DNA from 4 places in the Mesobacillus stamsii genome. Region 1 is predicted to be linked to each of the others. Evidence: predicted binding sites of a transcription regulator. Region 1 holds the regulator's gene; each other region holds the start of a gene.
The links. The regulator LexA, encoded in region 1, represses DNA repair genes until DNA is damaged. The targets are predictions, from matches to a motif close to CGAACATATGTTCG.
Positions count from the first base shown of each region.

Region 2: ruvA (Holliday junction branch migration protein RuvA) is a predicted target of LexA. The motif match lies at 2,107-2,120, and genes of this name have one in related genera.
Region 3: uvrB (excinuclease ABC subunit UvrB) is a predicted target of LexA. The motif match lies at 2,516-2,529, and genes of this name have one in related genera.
Region 4: J2S25_RS09635 (Y-family DNA polymerase) is a predicted target of LexA. The motif match lies at 2,355-2,368, and genes of this name have one in related genera.

Region 1 is NZ_JAUSUN010000003.1:15,121-20,536, forward strand. Features, by position in the region: gene tkt (transketolase) at 1-947, opposite strand, end outside; gene J2S25_RS02760 (DUF896 domain-containing protein) at 1,205-1,438, opposite strand; gene J2S25_RS02765 (YneB family resolvase-like protein) at 1,514-2,161, opposite strand; gene yneA (cell division suppressor protein YneA) at 2,190-2,504, opposite strand; gene lexA (transcriptional repressor LexA) at 2,659-3,282, shown strand; gene J2S25_RS02780 (hypothetical protein) at 3,450-3,650, shown strand; gene J2S25_RS02785 (ATP-dependent DNA helicase) at 3,700-5,416, opposite strand, start outside.
Region 2 is NZ_JAUSUN010000017.1:45,004-50,419, forward strand. Features, by position in the region: gene queA (tRNA preQ1(34) S-adenosylmethionine ribosyltransferase-isomerase QueA) at 1-115, opposite strand, end outside; gene J2S25_RS13410 (DUF2905 domain-containing protein) at 156-362, opposite strand; gene ruvB (Holliday junction branch migration DNA helicase RuvB) at 359-1,360, opposite strand; gene ruvA (Holliday junction branch migration protein RuvA) at 1,420-2,028, opposite strand; gene J2S25_RS13425 (intercompartmental signaling factor BofC) at 2,175-2,723, opposite strand; gene J2S25_RS13430 (phosphotransferase) at 2,812-3,837, opposite strand; gene safA (SafA/ExsA family spore coat assembly protein) at 3,779-5,416, opposite strand, start outside.
Region 3 is NZ_JAUSUN010000007.1:92,059-97,474, reverse strand. Features, by position in the region: gene J2S25_RS07995 (S8 family serine peptidase) at 1-2,074, shown strand, start outside; gene J2S25_RS07990 (CsbA family protein) at 2,217-2,444, shown strand; gene uvrB (excinuclease ABC subunit UvrB) at 2,659-4,638, shown strand; gene uvrA (excinuclease ABC subunit UvrA) at 4,646-5,416, shown strand, end outside.
Region 4 is NZ_JAUSUN010000009.1:102,108-107,523, forward strand. Features, by position in the region: gene J2S25_RS09625 (MBL fold metallo-hydrolase) at 458-1,423, shown strand; gene J2S25_RS09630 (SDR family NAD(P)-dependent oxidoreductase) at 1,434-2,225, shown strand; gene J2S25_RS09635 (Y-family DNA polymerase) at 2,432-3,691, shown strand; gene J2S25_RS09640 (YolD-like family protein) at 3,713-4,051, shown strand; gene J2S25_RS09645 (CDGSH iron-sulfur domain-containing protein) at 4,101-4,325, opposite strand; gene J2S25_RS09650 (iron-sulfur cluster biosynthesis family protein) at 4,460-4,798, shown strand; gene J2S25_RS09655 (alpha/beta hydrolase) at 4,910-5,416, opposite strand, start outside.

The sequences.
Region 1 (5,416 bases):
AACATTTCATTCCATGCCTGTTCTGTTCGTTCCCCTTTTTCAGCAATTTGCTGTTTGAAATGCTCATAAACTTCATTTGGAACATAGAAATCATCTTCAAAGGTCCATTTATAAGCTTCTTTTGTTAGTTTCGATTCATTCGCACCAAGTGGAGCACCGTGAACATCTGATTTACCAGATAAATTAGGAGAACCATATCCGATGATTGTCTTGACTTCGATCATAGTCGGGCGGTCTGCATCTGTTTTTGCTTCCTCAATTGCTCTCGAGATTTCTTCCAGGTTATTGCCGTCTTCAACACGGATGTACTGCCATCCGTACGACTTGAAACGGCCTTCCACGCTCTCGGAGAATGACTTATTAAGGTCCCCATCCAGTGAAATATCGTTTGAATCGTAAAGGACAACCATTTTCCCTAATTTAAGGTGTGCTGCTAGAGAAGCGGCTTCAGCTGAAACGCCTTCCATTAAATCGCCATCGCCACAAATGCTATATGTATAGTGGTCAACGATGTTATAGTTATCCTTGTTGTAAACTGCTGAAAGATGACGCTCTGCCATTGCCATACCAACTGCCATGGCAATCCCCTGACCAAGCGGCCCAGTAGTTGCATCCACACCAGCAGTGTGTCCAAACTCAGGGTGTCCAGGGGTCTTACTTCCCCATTGACGGAATTGCTTAATATCTTCCATGGATAAATCGTATCCTGAAAGATGCAGCAAGCTGTATAACAACATGGATCCATGTCCAGCAGACAGGACGAAACGGTCGCGATTGAACCATTGGGGATTTTTAGGATTGATGTTCATGTAACGTGTCCACAATGTATAAGCCATTGGAGCTGCACCCATCGGCATGCCAGGGTGACCAGAATTTGCCTTTTCAATCGCATCAATAGATAATGTACGAACGGAATCAATGGAAAGCATATCAATTTCTTTAAACATTAAATACATCCTTTCTATAAGTACTAACTACACCCTTAATATTATAGCGCGAGAAAATATTATACAACAAATTATGCCTGAGAGAGATGGAAAGGCTGTATCATTATTTATTTTGTCTCATACTCGCTACCCTTATGTAACCAAACGATGAAGGCGGAAGGGTCTTTCATTTAACCTATTTCTGCTGTTAGTGTTTTCTACGATGCTGTCGAAATCAAAAAGGGATACATCCTCTTCTGTATCCCAAATTGAATATATCAATGAAGTTTACTCTTCATTTTTTCTTCTTTTAATTTTTCAGGTGTTACATCATTGCCCTCTGGGTCAACAATGGTAACTCCCTTTAGGGTATTAAGCATCGAAGAACGAAATGACTGGAGGTATTCGGCACGAAGCTTAGTTTGCTCCTTTGCTTCTTCTTCAGTCAACATGGATGATTTTGCTTTCCTTGCCAGTTCATTGATCCTAGCAATCTTATCACTTGATAGCATAGTAAAGCTCCTTTGTAAAAAATTATATCAACTGTCATCTTACTAAAAAGCATAATGTATTACAAGAAAGGAGCTTTACTCTTCCTCCGACTCTATATACTCCAGATATCTTCTATTCACGGTTGCTTTGGATACATTATAGCCAAATCCTTTAAGGGTAGCGGCGATTTCTGAAAATGTTAGGCCATTATTTCGCAGCCTTACGATTTCCCCTACCGGCATGTCCTTCCTGTCTCTGCCGGAATGCACACCCTGATTTTTGAGATTCTGCTGCGGCTGGTAACCGTGCTCCACCGCTCGTTTCATTCCGCGTTTAATCTTAATATTATGGATTTTCCTCTGGTACTCTTCTACCATGCTGACAATCTGGAGTACCATAGAATCGGATTCAGATAGTTGAAGCTCCCCATTGTGTGAGATGCTATATAGCTTTACATTCTCCTTAAGGATGCAATGAAGGATTGCGACTTTTGCATTCCCTCTGCCAAGTCTGGTTTCATCCTGAATCAACAGCGTACCGATCGCTTTGTCTTTTATCAATTCTAACAGCTCCAGTATGCCATCTCTTTCAAGGTCATAACCGCTTGCCTGTTCTTTAATTATGTTCACTACTTCAAACCCATATTCATCCGCAAGATGGCACAATTCCTCCTCTTGCCTGGCAAGCGATGTTTCCTGTGTTTCCTTAGTTGTACTTACGCGGCAATAAATAATCGCTTTCATGTTGTCATCACCTTATTCTACGTCTAAGTTATCTTTCCGCGCCAGCGATTTGAGTTGGTTGTCCAAATTCAGCCGTCACAGGAATAACAAGCTCATCTCCCGGAAAAATCCTCTCACCGATAATTCCATTTTCCTTTTCCACCCAGCTCACGAATTCATTTTCAGATAAATGATGCTCAGCTGCATAAGTTTCAGCGATCTCCCATAAGGATTGCCCTTCTTCTATAGTAACAGTTATGTATTGTTCACTGTTATTGAAATGTGCTTTTGCTACAAGTGAAAAAATCAGACTGACAGCAATCAGAATAAAAGTGTATGAATAGCCATCCCAAATTTTTTTCATCTTTGACACCCCTTATCGAATATACGTTCGCTTATTTGAATTTATTATAATGCGAACATCCGTTTCATGTCAACAGAAAAATTCGAACTTATGTTTGTATCTACTGACCGGACATGGTATAATAAGGACAAGAAAATATACGAGGTGCGTGAATATGACAAAGTTATCTAAGAGGCAACAAGATATATTTGAATTCATAAAAGCTGAAGTCAAGAAAAAAGGGTATCCGCCATCCGTTCGCGAAATTGGCGAAGCAGTTGGACTGGCCTCTAGTTCAACCGTACATGGCCACCTGGCAAGGCTTGAAAGCAAAGGGCTGATCAGACGTGACCCCACAAAACCGCGTGCGATAGAAATTCTTGAGCTGGACGAAGAAACGCGAATTCCTAAATACAATGTCGTAAATGTTCCCGTGGTTGGGAAAGTTACTGCTGGTGTGCCGATAACTGCAATTGAAAATGTTGAAGAATACTTCCCACTTCCAGATCGCCTGGTTCCGCATGATGAACAGGTTTTTATGCTGGAAGTTATGGGGGACAGTATGATTGAAGCTGGGATCCTCGACGGAGATTATGTTATCGTCAAGCAGCAAAAAACTGCCAATAATGGTGACATTGTTGTTGCCATGACAGAGGAGGATGAAGCGACGGTAAAACGTTTTTTTAAGGAGAAAGACCATTTCCGACTTCAGCCGGAAAACTCATCGATGGATCCAATTATCCTTCGAAATGTATCCATTCTCGGTAAGGTGATCGGTGTATATCGTCATATGCACTAAAAGCAAGCGGACACCGCTTGCTTTTTTCGTTCTATTATTCTTTTTTATGTGAAAGACTATGAGAAGTGCACATTTTCGTACGAAATAGGTAGAATTACTACCAACTTGTCCCTTTCCGAATAAGATGAGGTGTAAGCATTTTTAGAAGGGAAGGAGTTGAGTCATAGATGGGATACAAACGAAATGGCAATGACGTTGCAGGGGTTTATTATCCTAACCACAACAACAATCAAGTAAAAGCAACGATTGATTTTGAGGACCTTTGCAGAGCAGTTCGACGTTGCATCATCAATGATTTGGTTGCCGATGCTCAAGATGAAAATTCTGAATGTGGTTGCGGCTATAAAAAGTGCAAGTGCAGAAACTAATTGTATCAAAAAATCCCGACAAGCCTAAGCCTGTCGGGATTTTCCCTGATTAATGAATATTTGCAGCAGGAAGCACTTCTCTTATCTCTCCCATGAATTTTTCTTCTTGCGCTTTCGTAAGCCACAAATGAACCGTGCCATAATCCTGGCTGTTCCTAATCAAACGGCCAATTCCCTGTCTTAATCGAAGCAGCATATATGGTATGTCAATTTCTGCTGCAGGATTTTCTGCTTGCTTTCGTTTTGCTTGGAAGACGGGGTCATGAGGTGGGAACGGCAAGGAGGCAACGATCACTTGAATAAGAGGTTCTCCAGGGACGTCTAGACCCTCCCATAAACTGTATGAGCAAAGCACCGTACTAGTAACATTCTGGAAGTCTTTAACCGTTTCACTAATCTCTCGGTCTCCTTCGAACAGAATGGCAAAATCCCATTTTTGATCATTCGACCAGATTCTAAAACGCTCCATTTCTTGTATGGAAGAAAACAATACAAGGGTGCTTCCATTGGTTGTTCGCAGGTCTTCCCCTATCTTTATCCATTTAATGCATTCATCATCTTGAACATGAATTTTCACATCCATCTGCTCTGCGTAATCAAATGGGGACGCGACAGTGAAGGAGGAATATTTTTCAATTCCAAGACTTTTCGCTATATAGTGGAAATTCCCAGCTTGCGATAAAGTTGCTGATGAAAACACAAACGGGATGTTCTGTGAGAAAACTTCCTTTTTCAAAATGTCCTCCACCAGTCGAGGCATAATGACAAGAGAAGATTGGACTTCATTTTCCTCAAGCCAGAAGATACCTTCTTCATTCTTCAAGAATATGGATAATCCATAAGCAAAAAACTCAAGATATTCCTCCATGATCTTCAAATGATATTCATCAATCAGGAACATTTCCGCATCAAAAACGAGCTGGTCCATTAATTCGCTGACCTTCTTCTCCAGTGTCTCAGCCGTTTTCCTGATAGATGGGTGCATCGCTACTTCTTTTCTGTTTGAACCTTCCACTGCAGTGGCGTTTTCGACTAGAAGATCGAACCATGAATCATGAAGTTCTATTATATCTTCAATTAAATAAAGAGATTCCTCTCTGACATCCTGATGCATATATCCTGTTAACACCGTCGCCAGAGTATGTGAATTAAATCTGTAAGTCAACCCTTTTTGTGCCGCAAATTCAAGCAGATGGCCTTCATCAAAAATGACAGTGCTTGCTTCGGGCAGCAGGGGCATCTGCCCTTCTCGTTTCCGCGAATCTTTTGTCCAAACATGCTCCATATAAAAATCATGGGAACAGATAATCAAATCCCCGGCATGTCGATAGTAATCCCGATTGAGTGTTTGTCCACAGCGATGGCGCCAGCTGCATGTCGAGCATTGCTGAAGTGGGTCCCAGGCTAGCTGTGACCATTTTTCATTTGTCACCCATGGATATTCCTTTCGATCACCATAACGGGTAAACGAATTCATGGAAATGCCTTCATCAAAAATAAAATCAGGAAGCTGATCATGGACGGCCAGGATATCGAGATCGTCTGACGTATTTGAAAGCTCATCCAGCTTCTTAATACAAACATACTGTTCTCTAGCCTTTGCCAGACGGACATCTACTTTCAGTCCCAGTGCCTGCTCAAGTTTTTGGATATCTCCGTCTTCTTTAACAAGCTGTTCGATCAACGTTTCATCTGAACAGGAAACGATAGCAGGTTTTCCCATATAGCGTGCATATAGGATGGCATAAATAAGGTAGACGAATGTC
Region 2 (5,416 bases), on a different contig from region 1:
CCACGCTGCCCGATTCTTTATTCAAGACCATTAACCTGCTTTCCGCTCTTTGTTCCAGCGGTGTCTGGGCAATCAGTTCCTCCGGCAAATGAAAATCAAACAGATCTACTTTCATGTTGTCACCCTTACTAATTTCTTAATTTGGCCTTACATTCTCATCTAAACCTGCCGATAAAATAAAAGATCGCTGATAAGATGATGCTTGCGAGGATGGATGTCACAATCGGAAAATAAAACGTGGTATTTCCTTTTTTAATGACAATATCCCCTGGCAGTCTTCCTATATGGACAAATTGCATAACAAAGCCAATGATGAAGATGACTGCTCCGGCGATCATAACGAATTTCGCTGCTCCTGTCATCGTTCTGGCACCTCCATCTCAAAATGCCGGTATACTGCCTCCGTAACCATTCTTCCCCTAGGGGTCCTCTGCAAAAACCCGATCTGCAATAGATATGGCTCATACACATCTTCAATTGTTTGAGATTCTTCCCCAATCGTTGCAGAGATCGTCTCTATGCCAACAGGACCGCCCCGATATTTTTCAATAATCCCTTTGAGCAATTTATGATCGATATGATCCAGGCCCAAACGGTCGACTTGCATAAGCTCCAATGCTTCCCTGGCAATTGTTTCCTCTACCGCACCATTGCCCCGAACCTGGGCAAAATCACGTACACGTTTTAATAGACGATTAGCGATCCTTGGTGTTCCACGCGACCTTCTCGCAAGTTCCTGTGCCGCAAGCCAATCTATCTCTGTTTCCAAAAGTTCCGCAGTCCTGACGACAATATCAGTTAGCTGTGACTCATTATAGTACTCCAAACGACTCAAAACTCCAAACCTGTCTCTTAATGGGGCAGAAAGGGAGCCTGCACGGGTCGTCGCACCAACAAGCGTGAACGGAGGCAGATCAAGCCGGACAGAACGGGCACTCGGTCCTTTTCCAATGACAATATCAAGGCAAAAATCCTCCATTGCTGGATAGAGTACTTCTTCAATCGTCCTTGGCAGCCTGTGAATCTCATCAATGAACAAAACATCGCCAGGTTCCAAAGCCGTTAAAATAGCCGCTACATCACCAGGCCTTTCAATGGCCGGACCTGAAGTTGTCCTTAGATTGACACCCATTTCATTAGCGATGATCGCTGCCAGTGTCGTCTTTCCCAAGCCGGGCGGCCCATAGAGCAGAACGTGGTCAAGCGATTCCCGCCTGAGTTTGGCTGCTTCAATAAACACTGCAAGATTGGCTTTTACTTTATCCTGGCCAATATATTGTCTCAATGTCTGGGGTCGCAGGCTTTGCTCAAATGAAAGATCCTGCTCGCCCGCTCCACTGGAGATGATACGTTCTTCCATCCGTTTCTCACCTACTTTTATGCTGGATAATCAAAACTGCTAATTGATTGTCGCCTAATTTATTTTAACAGTTTTTGCAGTGCTTTCTTGATATATTGGTCTGTCGTCAATTGTTCCGCTCTTAATTCCGGAGAAATTCTGCGGATTTCCTTTTCTGAATAACCAAGTGCCTTTAATGCAAGCAATGCTTCCTCTAATTCATGAGACTCGGAAATAGCCGCAGCCACCTCTTCGGCATTAAATAGAGTAGGGAAAGAATCTGGCACAAGATCATGCAGTTTTCCTTTTAAATCAAGGATCATTTGTCTTGCAGTCTTCTTTCCTACTCCAGGAAATTTGATAAGGAAGTCTTCATCCTCCTTTTCAACCGCTTGGACTACCTGGCCGGGCTCTCCTGAAGCAAGGATGGCCAGCGCCCCCTTTGGACCAATTCCTGATACGTTCAATAGCCTGGTGAAGAGTGCCTTTTCCTCTCTCGTCTTGAACCCATAAAGAGAAATAAGATCTTCACGGACATAATGGTAAGTATAAATTTGAATTTCTTTTCCTGCTTCTTTGGTGAATACAAAGGGATTTGGCGTGAAAATTTGATAACCAATCCCCATATTTTCAATCACTATATATTCAGGACCGACAAAATCGACAGTGCCTTTCATAAATTCATACAATACGCTCGCTCCTCTGCTTTGCTGTACCTCATTTTACCACACTCCATTTAAAGGAATGAACTAAAATATGCAAATAGGCGAACATACGATCATTTTCTTTTAAAAAAACCACTAAAATGCAAATAAGAGCCAGTCCTCCCGGCTCTTTATTGTATGTCATTCACCGTATATGGTTTAAAAGTTTCTAATACCTCTTCATAGCATTGTTTGCTACGGATCGGGATTCCCTTTTTCAATTCATCTCGCTTGATGCTCTCGAGTTTGCCTAGATCGATTTGAAAGAAAGATTGAATGATTTTCGAGCCATTCGGCCTTCCGTTAAAAATTGTCAATATCCCATCATCTGACAGTCCAAAATATCCATTTGCCTTTAAAAGGGGGGAAATATCATCAACTTCCTGCCTAAACACTGCCTTCTTTGCTTCCATATCAACAAGCTGCCATTTTTCATATTTTGTCCAAAAGTCTTCTAACGACCAAATCGTCTCAACGACTTTTTCTTCACTGATTTCACCATCAAGATACACTCTCTGTAAAATGATTGTCACCTTAAGAGGTTCATTGTTTTCATGGACTGCTTCACCAGGCTTCTCAGCATGAACCTGCCCTGAGGAAAGTACTGGATCAGCTCCCGATAGACTGATAAGGAGCAATACAGCTGTGCTGAACGCTTTGATATAAATGATTGAAGCCACTGCCGTCCACCTCTCTTATTTGACAAATTCTTTTTCACTACTAGTATAGCCAATCAGATCTTAATTATCCGTTGCTGAAATCGCTAATTTATTTTGCTAGTTCTGATTGAACGTCAGCTAAAAATTTTTTCCTTTGTTGGAACTGGTTGATCGTCATGTCAACCAATGGGGAAAGTCTGATTGGGGGAATAGGATTTTGTTCTCTTACTAGCCGGTTCCATTCTCTTAAGATATCTGCTGGATACAATAGACCGTATAAAAACGATTCGTAACGAAGCCATTTTTTAAAATAAAAAATTTTTTTCAAGGAGTCGAAATTCCAATCCAGATAAGGCAGAATTCGGTTGGCGTACTGAAGCATATCATACGCTCTTGGTCCTATGCTGATCAAATCAAAATCAATTAAATAAAGCTTTCCCCCTTTTGCTCGAAGAAAATTATGATGCGCAACATCGCCATGAAGGATCGTTGGCTGCTCCTGTTCAAGCTCTGTTTTTAAAGCGGAAAAATGGCTTAAAGAAACCTCCGCCCAACCAAGGATTTCGTTGGTGACAGCGCTATTCACATAAAAATGGACAACTGGCAAATTTTTAGTGAATTCATCCTTTCGGTGCTGCCATTTTCTCGCCAAATCTGCTTTTGGAAGCATTCCTGTAAAGGATGGCACTAGCAATCCAGAATGATCATGGAATTTACTAAGAAGCGCGACTCCTTCGTCTCTTTCTGATTGTGTCCCATAGTCAAATCCCTTTTCCTGTTGTTTCAAGTATTCAATACAGCCATAATATAAACCCTGAAATGGAAGAATTGATTTCATCCTTAAAAATTTATAGGAAGAGTCAAAGCCGGCATGTCTCAAAGAGGAAGTAAATGCCTCCTGAATCTTTAATTTTCTTAATTCTTGATATCCTTTTAAAATGAATCGGGAATCTTGGGTGTCGACAAGATAGACATTTCCTCTCAATGGTTTGATGCTATGAATAGTTCCGTCCAACTCGCTGTTTAAATAAGAGAAGAGACGATTTAAAAAATAATCGTCTCCTCCTCTCCTGATGTTAATATTCATTGCTCTCTTCGTCATTAGACCTTGGCAATGGCATTCCGTATTCTCCACCCATCGCACCTGCTCCATATGGATCCATGAAACCAGGCCCCATGCCCATTTGGTTGCCGTAATGCGGCTGCATATGCATTCCAGGTCCGCCTGGATAGCCATAAGGCATCATTTGATGAGGATGCATTCCAGGTCCACCCGGATAGCCATAAGGCATCATTTGATGAGGGTGCATTCCAGGTCCACCCGGATAGCCATAAGGCATCATTTGATGAGGGTGCATTCCAGGTTCATACATGCCATAAGGGCTAGCCATTGTGCTGTCACAGCCACAATCACCCATTGCACCTTGAACTGCTTGCTTAGGCATCATAGGATTCTGCATCATTCCGCCAACCTGCGGCATCATTGGCATGTTCCCTGGCATCATTCCCCAGTTATTCGGCATTTGGTTTTCCATCATTCCTCCGACCTGCGGCATCTGAGGCATATTCCCTGGCATCATTCCTCCGCTATACGGCATTTGGTTTTCCATCATTCCGCCAACCTGCGGCATCTGAGGCATGTTCCCTGGCATCATTCCTCCGCTATACGGCATTTGGTTTTCCATCATTCCGCCAACCTGCGGCATCTGAGGCATATTCCCTGGCATCATTCCTCCGCTATACGGCATTTGGTTTTCCATCATTCCGCCGACCTGCGGCATCTGAGGCATGTTCCCTGGCATCATTCCTCCGCTATACGGCATTTGGTTTTCCATCATTCCTCCTGCTTGCGGCATCTGAGGCATCATCGGCATTTCTGATGATTCTTCCTCCATCATTCCCGCGACCTGTGGCATTTGATTTTCCATCATTCCTGCGTTTTGCGGCATCATCGGCATTTGCCCCGGCATCATTCCTCCTGCCTCTGGCATGGGTATCTGAGATGGCTGAGGGATGTAGCCAGGACCAGGCATTACAGGTGAAATCGGCACACCATAAAAAGTCGGTCCAGTCATTTGCGGTGCAGCATATTGAGGCATATTTTCCCCCATAACCGAATTCTGCATCATTGCAAATGAGGAGGATTCCATATCCTCTACCGGCAATGCCATGTTAGGCATCATACCTGGATACTGGGAAACTCCCTGCACCTGGGGATTGGGCATTTGGTGGGCTTCTGGATAACCATAAGCAGGACCCGACATAGAAGGTGCACCTGGATAATAATTATATGGGTAAGGAATCATTGGCTGTTGGTATCCTCCTTGAACGAATGGCATCATAGATGGTGATTCATCCATAAATTCATTCTTTTCTATTTTGATATCTGGTTTAATTTCTGATTTTATCTTTTGCTTTCCCTCCACCTTTTGCGGCAAGGGTTTAAGCTCTGGTTTAACCTGCGGTTTTATTTGCTTTGCCTCTGGTTTCACTTCTGGAAAAATATTTTCTGGTTTTGGCGGGAGCTGCGGCTGGGCTTTCGGCTGAGGTTTATGCTGTGATTTTGGCTGGGATTTTGGCTGTGGCGGGAACTGCATATTAGCCATGTTCATCATATAGTAATTGTTGATATCAATTTCCGGCTTGATTTGCACTGGCATTTTAGGTTTATATGGTTTAACTGGTTCTTCCTTTGGAACAGGTTTTGGCATTTC
Region 3 (5,416 bases), on a different contig from region 1:
CGACGGCTTCCGCAAGGCGAACGGCGGACTGCCTGTTTCAGGAAAAGGAGTAGGAGTCGTCGTGAATGACAGTGGTGTAGACGGCACGCATAGGGACATCGAGTTCGGCAAAAATCTCGTCCAGAATGTAATGGCGCAGACGAATTTGAATGCCTTAGCCCCAGGCTTGCTGCCGATCACTTATCAGGAAAACGTCCCTAATACGGATACAAATTCAGGACATGGTACACATGTAGCCGGCACGGTAGGCGGAACGGGCGCGATGTCTGGCGGAAAGTATGAAGGCGCTGCCCCGGGTGCGGATTTAATTGGCTACGGTTCAGGAGCAGCATTATTTGTCCTTGATGGCATCGGCGGTTTTGACTACGCGATTACCCATCAGTCTTCATACAATATTCGCGTCATCACGAATTCCTGGGGTTCCTCAGGAGACTTTGATCCTAACGACCCAATCAATATTGCCAGCAAAAAAGCACATGACCGCGGAATTACGGTTCTTTTTGCGGCAGGGAATGAAGGGCCAGGAGAGAACACGCAAAACCCATACGCAAAAGCTCCGTGGGTCATTTCAGTTGCTGCTGGAGTCAAAGACGGAACCCTTGCAGACTTCTCATCAAGAGGCACGAAGGGTGTCGGCGGTACTTTTACAATCGACGGCAAGGATTGGACATGGAAGGATGAACCGACTGTGACCGCTCCAGGGGTGGATATCGTTTCGACCCGCGTCCTCGCTCCCGTATCCTCGCTGGCAGTCGACCAGGATGTGCAAACAATCGAAACAGGGTACCTGCCTTATTACACAACTATGAGCGGCACATCGATGGCAACTCCTCATGTTGCCGGAATTGTCGCCTTGATGCTCGAAGCCAATCCGCTATTGTCGCCGGATGAAATCAAATTGATTCTTGAACAGACCGCTACGAATATGCCAGGCTATGAAACTTGGGAAGCTGGCGCAGGCTATGTGAATGCCTATACAGCCATTGATCATGCATTCAATGGAACGGCTTATGGATCAACCCTTAACTCAACCCAGACATTCTACAGCAATGTGGACGCCGAAACAGAGCGGAAGGAATTTTCGGTTGATTATAATCCGCTCACCTTTGTTTCGGATAACCAATATGAATTCACAGTGGAAGCAGGTATATCCAGCCTTGTCGCCAAAGTAGACGGGGCAGGTTTGATGGAGCAGACGGGCAACACTATTAATCTAGTGCTGATCGCCCCGGATGGAACGGAATACAGTTCTGGTGTAAGTTTGCTGTTCCCGCTCTATTATGATCGGACAGTTTCGGTCACATCGCCGGAACCTGGTGCATGGAAGGCTGAAATCCGCGGACTTCGTGGTGTGGATGCCAACCCACTTGGCGTCGCACTGCCTGAAACGGTAAAAGGAGAAATGGCGTTCACGAAAGTTAGCGGCTTCTCTGGATTAAATGATATTGCCGGACATCCAGCAGCAGAAGCGATAAAAATGGGAGTGAACGAACGGTTATTGGACGGCTTCTCCAATGGTGCCTTCAAACCAGATGCATTTTTAACGAGAGCAGAGCTGGCAAAATACTTGGTGATGGGCGCTGAAATCAAGCAATCTCTCCCAGCAGCACCAAGTTTCTCAGATGTTTCGGAATCCACTCTTCCATTTGCAGAAGCAGTCGCAGCAAAGGGTGCTTCGTTTCGTGACAAGCAGCAAATCCAAAATGGGGTCATCCTTCCGAAGGGAAATGGGAAATTTGCCCCTAAGGATGGAGTGACACGTGCTGAGTTGGCGTACTCACTCGTTCAGGCATTGGGCATGCAAGAACAAGCAGAAGACTTCTCTGGTCAGCTGACTGTCCAGTACAAGGACGAAAGAATTGCCATTTCAGATGGAGCAGAAGTGCCCGAACAGCTGAAAGGTTATGTTCAAATCGCGCTGGACCTGAATATTCTTAATGCGAGCTTCGCTGTCACACAGGGACCATATGATTTAGAACCAACAGTCACAGCAAGTTTCAGGCCAACAGCCAAAAATACGCGCGGTGATTTCGCAGTGGCGATGACCCGCTACTATCATGCATTCCTAAAGTGACCCACTAAGGAGAACAGGCAGAAATTGGCCTGTTCTCTTTTTTAATGGATAAATTCTTGTAACCTACTGCTAAAAAAGCTATATTTTGTACATAGATAAAGTCTGCTAGAAAAAAGTTCACTCTGAATGAGGTGTTTTTCCAGTGTTGCTGAAATATTTATCCGCACTGTTCCTGCCTGGTTTCATGGTCGTGTTTTTTGCGCGGGTTGCCTATAACCATGTGCTTGCCCTTGTATTGACGGTCGCATTGATTGCGGCTTCGGTTTATAAAGGCTATACGGACTCCTTCCTGCTCATTGTCGTGGACGCTTTCTCGCTGACCGTTGGCTTTTTTCTGGCTAGTCAGATGAGAAGGCGGAACAAGAAATAGCTGAATAAACCTGTCGATTTTTATTCGACAGGTTTTTGCTGTTACAGCATCATGATGAAAAAGCAAAAATTCGAATGCTTGTTCGCTTTTTAGTGGTTTGTTCTGCCTACTTTGTGGTAGAATGAGGATATGACTTTTTGACAACTGTGTATGGATTATATATAAGAAGGTTCTTATTTTATTAAGAAAGAATTACAGTACAGGAGGCTTTTCTGTGAAGGACCAATTTGAATTAGTCTCGAAGTATTCCCCGCAGGGAGACCAGCCTGCGGCAATAATAGAGCTAGTGAAAGGGATACGCGCGAACAAGAAGCATCAGACGCTTCTTGGTGCGACGGGAACAGGGAAAACATTTACGATTTCGAATGTGATCCAGGAAGTGAACAAGCCGACGCTTGTCATCGCCCACAATAAAACGCTTGCTGGCCAGCTCTACAGCGAGTTTAAGGAATTTTTTCCGAACAACGCGGTGGAGTATTTCGTCAGTTACTATGATTATTATCAGCCGGAAGCATACGTGCCGCAGACAGATACCTTCATTGAAAAAGATGCAAGCATCAATGATGAGATTGACAAGCTTCGTCACTCGGCTACATCGTCGTTGTTTGAGCGCAAGGATGTCATCATTATTGCCAGCGTATCCTGCATATACGGTCTTGGTAATCCAGATGAATACCGTGACATGGTCGTGTCTCTGCGGACCGGCATGGAGATCGAAAGGAATAAACTGCTTCACAAACTCGTCGATATCCAGTATGGACGGAATGATATTGACTTCAAGCGCGGGACGTTTCGTGTGCGCGGAGATGTCGTCGAGATTTTCCCAGCCTCGCGCGATGAGCATTGCATGAGAATTGAATTTTTCGGCGATGAGATTGACCGGATCCGCGAGGTGGATGCCCTTACTGGCGAGATCATCGGTGAACGGGATCATGTGGCGATTTTTCCGGCATCCCACTTCGTTACCCGCGAAGAGAAAATGAAAATTGCCATTGAAAACATTGAAAAAGAACTGGAAGAACGACTGGAAGTGCTCCGGTCCGAGGAAAAATTGCTGGAAGCCCAAAGACTGGAACAGCGGACAAGGTATGATCTTGAGATGATGCGCGAGATGGGCTTCTGCTCCGGAATTGAAAATTACTCGCGCCATCTGACCTTAAGGCCGGCAGGTGCGACTCCCTATACATTGCTCGATTATTTTCCTGAAGACTTTTTACTTGTTGTCGATGAGTCGCATGTTACCTTGCCACAAGTAAGGGGAATGTTCAATGGGGACCAGGCGCGTAAGCAAGTGCTGGTTGACCATGGCTTCCGACTGCCGTCTGCCATGGACAACCGTCCGCTGACTTTTGCTGAATTTGAAAAACATGTCAAACAGGCAGTGTTCGTTTCGGCGACACCGGGTCCATATGAATTGGAACATACACCAGAAATGGTCCAGCAAATCATCCGTCCAACTGGATTGCTCGACCCGACAATTGATGTTAGGCCGATTGAGGGCCAGATCGATGACCTGATCGGTGAAATTCAGGAGCGGGCAAAGCGGAATGAACGCGTACTGGTGACGACTTTGACGAAGAAAATGTCCGAGGACCTGACCGATTACTTAAAGGAAATCGGCATCAAGGTCCAGTACTTGCACTCAGAGATCAAAACGCTCGAGCGGATTGAAATCATCCGTGAACTGCGGCTCGGAAAATACGATGTCCTCATCGGGATCAATCTTTTAAGGGAAGGATTGGATATTCCAGAGGTTTCGCTCGTGGCGATTCTCGATGCCGATAAGGAAGGCTTTCTCCGGTCCGAAAGATCGCTCATCCAGACGATGGGACGAGCGGCGCGGAATGCAAATGGCCATGTTATCATGTATGCCGACAAGATGACCGATTCGATGACTAAGGCGATAAGTGTTACAAAGCGCCGCCGCGAAATTCAGGAGGAATACAACAAAAAGCACGGCATCACACCGCAAACGATCCAGAAAAGCATCCGCGACGTGATTCGTGCGACGATTGCTGCCGAGGACATGGAAGTTTACAGCCCGGCCGAAGGACTGAAGAAGCTGACAAAGAAAGATCGTGAGAAAGTGATTTTAAATATGGAAAAAGAAATGAAGGACGCAGCAAAAGCGCTCAATTTCGAACGGGCGGCAGAGCTGCGTGACCTCATTCTTGAGTTGAAAGCGGAAGGATGACGATAATATGGCAATGGATAAACTGATTGTCAAAGGCGCCAGAGCCCATAATTTGAAAAATATCGATGTCACCATTCCGAGAGACAAGCTTGTTGTCTTGACAGGACTTTCCGGTTCAGGGAAGTCATCGCTGGCGTTCGACACGATTTACGCGGAAGGACAGCGCCGTTATGTGGAGTCCTTATCTGCGTACGCCCGTCAGTTCCTCGGTCAGATGGATAAGCCGGATGTCGATTCAATTGAAGGATTGTCTCCGGCCATCTCAATCGATCAGAAAACAACAAGCCGAAACCCGCGTTCCACCGTGGGAACGGTGACGGAAATATATGATTATTTACGACTGTTATTCGCACGGGTGGGAAGACCAACTTGCCCGATTCACAAGATAGAAATTACATCCCAAACGATTGAACAGATGGTCGACCGGGTGCTGGAATACCCGGAAAGAACGAAGCTGCAAATCCTGGCACCAATCGTGTCTGGCCGAAAGGGTACCCATGCGAAAGTGTTGGAGGATGTAAAAAAGCAGGGCTTTGTCCGTGTCCGCGTGGACGGAGACATGCTTGATCTAGATGACGAAATCGAGCTGGAAAAAAACAAGAAACATTCCATTGAAGTCGTCATCGACCGGATTGTTGTCAAGGAAGGGATTGCTGCACGTTTGGCGGACTCCCTTGAATCGGCGCTCAGGCTGGGCGAAGGCAATGTGCTGATTGACGTAATCGGCAAGGAAGAATTGATGTTCAGCGAAAACCATGCCTGTCCAATCTGCGGTTTT
Region 4 (5,416 bases), on a different contig from region 1:
GGACGAAAGGCCATGCTTCCGTGGTACCACCTTCATTCACTTCTTTGGCATTTGCCGAAGAAGTGCAGCTCAATAGCCGTTAACGCCGGAATACGTCCAGGTTTTCCTGGCAGCTCGCAAGGTAGGCTTCAACAGGAAGAGGGCCGCGGAGCCTTACAGCCGGTGGGCTCCACTCTCTAACACCATTCCTGTCTACTCGTCTTGCTCAATTGCTTTTAATTAAATACGAAATTTTAATAGTAATTATGCAAGAAAGACTACCCTTATGTCAAGCGAAAAAAATTAGTTTTTAGTTTTTTCTGAAAATGAGAGGTGGAATTAATGACATTTCTCCACTTTACAGGTAAACTTAACTTTATATTGGGAAAATACTAGAATCAATAAAGATAAGTGCTTTTTTAAACAATTCATTACTTTACCTTATAGAAAAATAATGTTTTTGGGGTGTATAGAGATTATGGTTGAATGGAAAGATGGAATTGCTAAATTGACTTTGCCAACGCCTTTTTCGGTTGGTGATGTGAATGCCTATTTAATAAAAGGGGACAGGTTGACACTTGTGGACGCGGGTACAAAAACGAAAGAGTCCTGGGAGTCGTTCCAATCTCAACTGTCCGATTTAAGATTGAAGCCGGAGGATGTGGAGCAGGTGATCCTGACTCATGATCATCCGGATCATGTTGGGATGCTGGACTACCTTTCACCCGACCTTGAAGTATATGGTCATCACCTGAATGAAAGATGGATCAACAGAACTTCGGATTTCGAGAAGGAACATAAGGAATTCTACGAAAAAATTTTTATGCAGTCAGCCATACCAGAGCAATATTTTGTTCCTTCAATGAAAGGAATGAAAAAGGCATTAGTATTTTCATGCAATCGCTCATTAACAGGGACTATTTTAGAAAATGACGTCCCGCCGGCGCTGCCAGGATGGAAGGTGATTGAAACACCGGGCCATGCTCAGAGTCATATCGTGCTTTTGCGTGAAAAAGATGGCACAATGATCGCAGGGGATACGATCCTTGCTGGAATCTCGCCCAATCCATTGCTTGAACCACCGCTGCCAGGAGAACTGGAAAGGCCGAGATCTCTGGTTCAATATAATACAACCTTAAAAAAACTGCAGCAGTACCGGGTAGGGCTGGTATACACAGGCCATGGAACGGAGATCATGGAATTGCATCGTCTGATTGACAAGAGGCTCGCCCGCCAGCATGACCGTGCCATGCAAGTCAGAGGAATGCTCGAAGGCAGGGAACTCACCGTTTTTGAGATCTGCAAATTGCTTTTCCCGACGGTATATGAACGTGAACTGAACCTGACGATTTCGGAAACCGTCGGACAGCTTGATTATTTACAATCCTTGGACGCGATTTCAGTCAGAGAAGAAGGGGATTTCTTCGTTTATACAGCAAAATGAGGTGAAACTGATGCCATCTTTAAAAGGAAAAAACATTATCATTACCGGTGCGTCGGGAGGAATAGGGGCTGAGATTGCCAGACTTTGCGCTGCGCGCGGAGCGAACCTTGTCCTTTTGGCCCGGAGTATTGACAAGCTGGAAATATTAAAAAAAGAATTGCAATCGAAGTACGCCATCAATATCCATGCACGGCAGCTGGATGTTTCAGACCCAGAAGCAGTCAAGAAAGTTTTTTTTGAGGTGCTTTCGGACATTCGCTATGCCGATATATTGGTCAATAATGCTGGATTCGGCATTTTTGATTTTGCCCATGAAGTGAAAACGGAGGAAATTAAGTCGATGTTCGATGTCAATGTTATTGGCTTGATTGCCTGTACATCAATGGTTCTTCCGGGCATGAAACAGCGTGGCAGCGGACATATCATCAACATCGCTTCCCAGGCAGGCAAAATTGCTACGCCGAAATCAAGTGTTTACTCGGCAACAAAGCATGCGGTGCTTGGCTACACGAACAGTCTTCGCATGGAGGTTGCTGATGACCATATTTTTGTCACTTCTGTTAATCCGGGACCGATTGCAACCAACTTCTTTACTATTGCGGATAAGCAGGGAACGTATGTGAAAAGTGTCAAACGATTCATGCTGAAGCCGGAATATGTCGCAAAGCAGGTAGTCGACCGGATGATGACTAAGACAAGGGAAATCAATCTGCCGCGCTGGATGAGCGCAGGCAGTATATTTTACACCTTGTTCCCCCGGACTTTTGAATTATTTGGCAAAAACTTCTTCAATAAAAAATAAACTTCCAGACCGCCATCCATTTTGGCGGTTTTTTAACTAGGAACACAGGCTTTCGCACACTCCAGTCTTGGTATTATTCCCTAGTTTCTCCTTAATTAAGTCAGTCACCCGGAAAATTTCCATTGAAATCGAACGCATATTCGCTTAATATAATGGGTAGAATGATACGGAACAAATGTTCTTTTTCTGCAAAGGGGAGGGAAGACATGGTAGATTACAGCGAAATGCCGCAAAACAAAATTTTATGTGTGGATATCAAGAGCTTCTATGCCAGCTGTTCCGCCGTGATGCTCGGCCTTGATCCTCTTGAATGTTACCTGGCTGTCGTCGGGAATCTCGATCGTCCCGGAAGTGTCGTCCTGGCAGCTTCCCCTCGTTTGAAAAAGGAGTTTGGCATCAAGACTGGATCGCGAAAGTTTGAAATTCCTGATGATCCGCGAATAGTCGTCGTTGATCCGCAAATGTCAACATACCTGCGAATCTCCACTGAAATCTCCCGTGTATTTAATCGCTATGTCCCAAAGGATGCAATTCATACTTACAGTGTGGACGAAAGCTTCCTGAAAGTGGATGGGGTCTCTAAGCTTTGGGGTGATGCTGCTTCGATCGCCAAAAAAATCAAAGATGATATCGAGCGCGAGTTCCAGCTTCCGTGCGCGGTCGGGATTGGCCCGAACATGCTGATGTCGAAGCTGTGCCTGGACCTTGAGGCAAAGCGCAAAGGGATTGCCGAATGGACATATAATGATGTTCAGACAAAGCTGTGGAATGTGTCTCCGCTGAGAGAGATGTGGGGAATTGGCCGTCGTGTCGAAAAAACGCTGAACAGCATGGGGATTTTCACAGTCGGCCAGCTTGCCCGTTATGACCTTGAAGTCCTCGAGAAGAAATTTGGCATTATGGGAAACCAGATGTACTGGCATGCATGGGGAATTGATTTTTCCAATATCGGTGCCCCAATTATGGAAGGGCAGATTAGCTTTGGAAAAAGCCAAATTCTGCTTCGGGACTACAAAGAAAGAGAAGAAGTCAACCATGTCATCCTTGAAATGTGTGAAGAAGTCGCACGCAGAGCCAGAAGCCATGGGAAGGCAGGCCGAACAATCAGCTTAGGGATCGGCTATAGCCAGGATGAATTTGGCGGCGGCTTCCAGCGGTCAAGGACGATAGGAGAGCCCACCAATATTACGATGGACGTGTATCGTGTCTGTCTTGATCTTTTCGCCGAGAACTACGCTGGAAAAACGGTGCGGAGCATTTCAATCTCGATTGGGAATCTCGTTACGGACAGTGAGTTTCAACTCGATCTTTTCGAGTTGAACGGATGGAAAAAGAAAGAACTCGGCTATGCAATGGATCGAATTCGTAGCCGTTACGGTTCCACGGCTCTCCTAAGGGCGGTTTCCTATACGGCAGCCGGAACAGCAAGGCATCGGGCCGCACTTGTAGGTGGGCATAAGGGTTAATATTTTAAAGGAGGAGAAAAGTTGATTCGTGACCGCGGAAGAATCAAGTGGACATCTATGATGCTTCCTGAACATGTAAAAATGCTCCGTGACTGGGCACAGGAAGATCAATACGAAAAAGAGAAACAACTGGATGAACAGCAGCTTGAGCAATTGAATGAAACAATCCTTGAGGCGATGGAGTACAACAGGCTCGTCAGCATTTCTTATTTCCGCCACAGCAAGTATGAATTGGTGATCGGGAAAGTCCATTACTGGAACGAGCTTGGGGAGAAACTCCATATTATCGATCGGTTTGAGGAAATTCATCTTATTGAAATCTCAGCAATTGCGGATGTCAGGCTTGCAGTCGAATGGTAGCCATTGTCCGCAACAAAAAGGGACAATGGCTATCATTCCCCAGAATGGATTATTCCGTGTCTTCCGCTTGCGGCGCGCGCACGGACGACTCAAATTTCCCTTTATGGGAAGCGTCGCAAAACGGCATATTTTTGCTCATACCACAGCGGCAAAGCGAGAACACGGGCTTTGTCTCATACTTATTGCCGGCTCCATCCAGCAGCTCTACATCGCCGGAAATCCGTAAAGATCCATTATCATTGACCTTAATTGTAACTTTTGACAAAAAAAGCACTCCTTTCAGGTTGTCAGAATTATCTTTGATAGTAAAAGTTAAATAGGAAAATTGCAAGACATTTTCACATAGAGCTGGGAACGTAAAAAAGGGATCTGTATGGTAAAATGAAATCTCGGAAAGGAAGTGCAATCGTGAAATTGAAAATCACCGAAGCAGCATCAAATAAACTGAGTGAACAAATCGCAGGCAAACAAGGTTATGTGAAATTGAAATACGATATAGACGGCTGCGGTTGTGCAGTGAATGGTGTGGCTGCTCTCTGGTTTGAAAGGGAAAAAGAAGCGGAAGAGCACTCAATAGAAACAGGAAATATCTCCATTTATATCGAAAAAGCGAAGGAAGTATTTTTTGCTGAGGAAATGACGCTGGACTTTCATAAGACCAACGGATGCTTCCAATTGAAAAGCCCGAATGAGTATCTAAATCCAAGAATGAGTTTTTATGATAAAACAAACGTTTACAAAAAATGATAATTGAATGCAGAAGGAAAAGAAATCGATCGCCAGGAGAAAAGGGGTAAAGGGCGGCTCCAGGTACCCTTTTCTAATAGCATGCTGTCCGCAGCAGCAATATCATCACCGTTAAAACACGTATTCCTCAAGAAATTCATCGACTACTTTTTCGTATTGCTCCTGATTTTGGCTGTATGATTGGGCGTGAAGGCCGTTTTCAGCCATGAACAGCTTCTTTGGTCCTTTTTTCTGTTTAAACAGAGCCTCGGTCATGGATGGCAGAATGAAATCGTCCATGCGGCTGTGGATAAACAGGATCGGATTCTTAATATTTTCGATAACTGCAATCGGAGATACCTCACTTAAGGAATATTTATCGCGAATACGGATAAACAGATTGGCTACCGGAAGCAAAAGTTTTGGCGGGAATAGTTTGACTTCTTCCTTGATTCGATAAGCGAGCTGTTCGCTGAAGTCGGAAAACGGGCAATCCGCAATATAGAAATCAGCACCATCCTCAAGCATCCCTGCGTACAGAAGCAAGGTCGCAGCGCCCATGGATTCCCCATGGATGCCAAGCAGGAGATCCGAACCTTTTTCTTTTCTTAGCCAATGTACCACCGATTGAAGATCGAA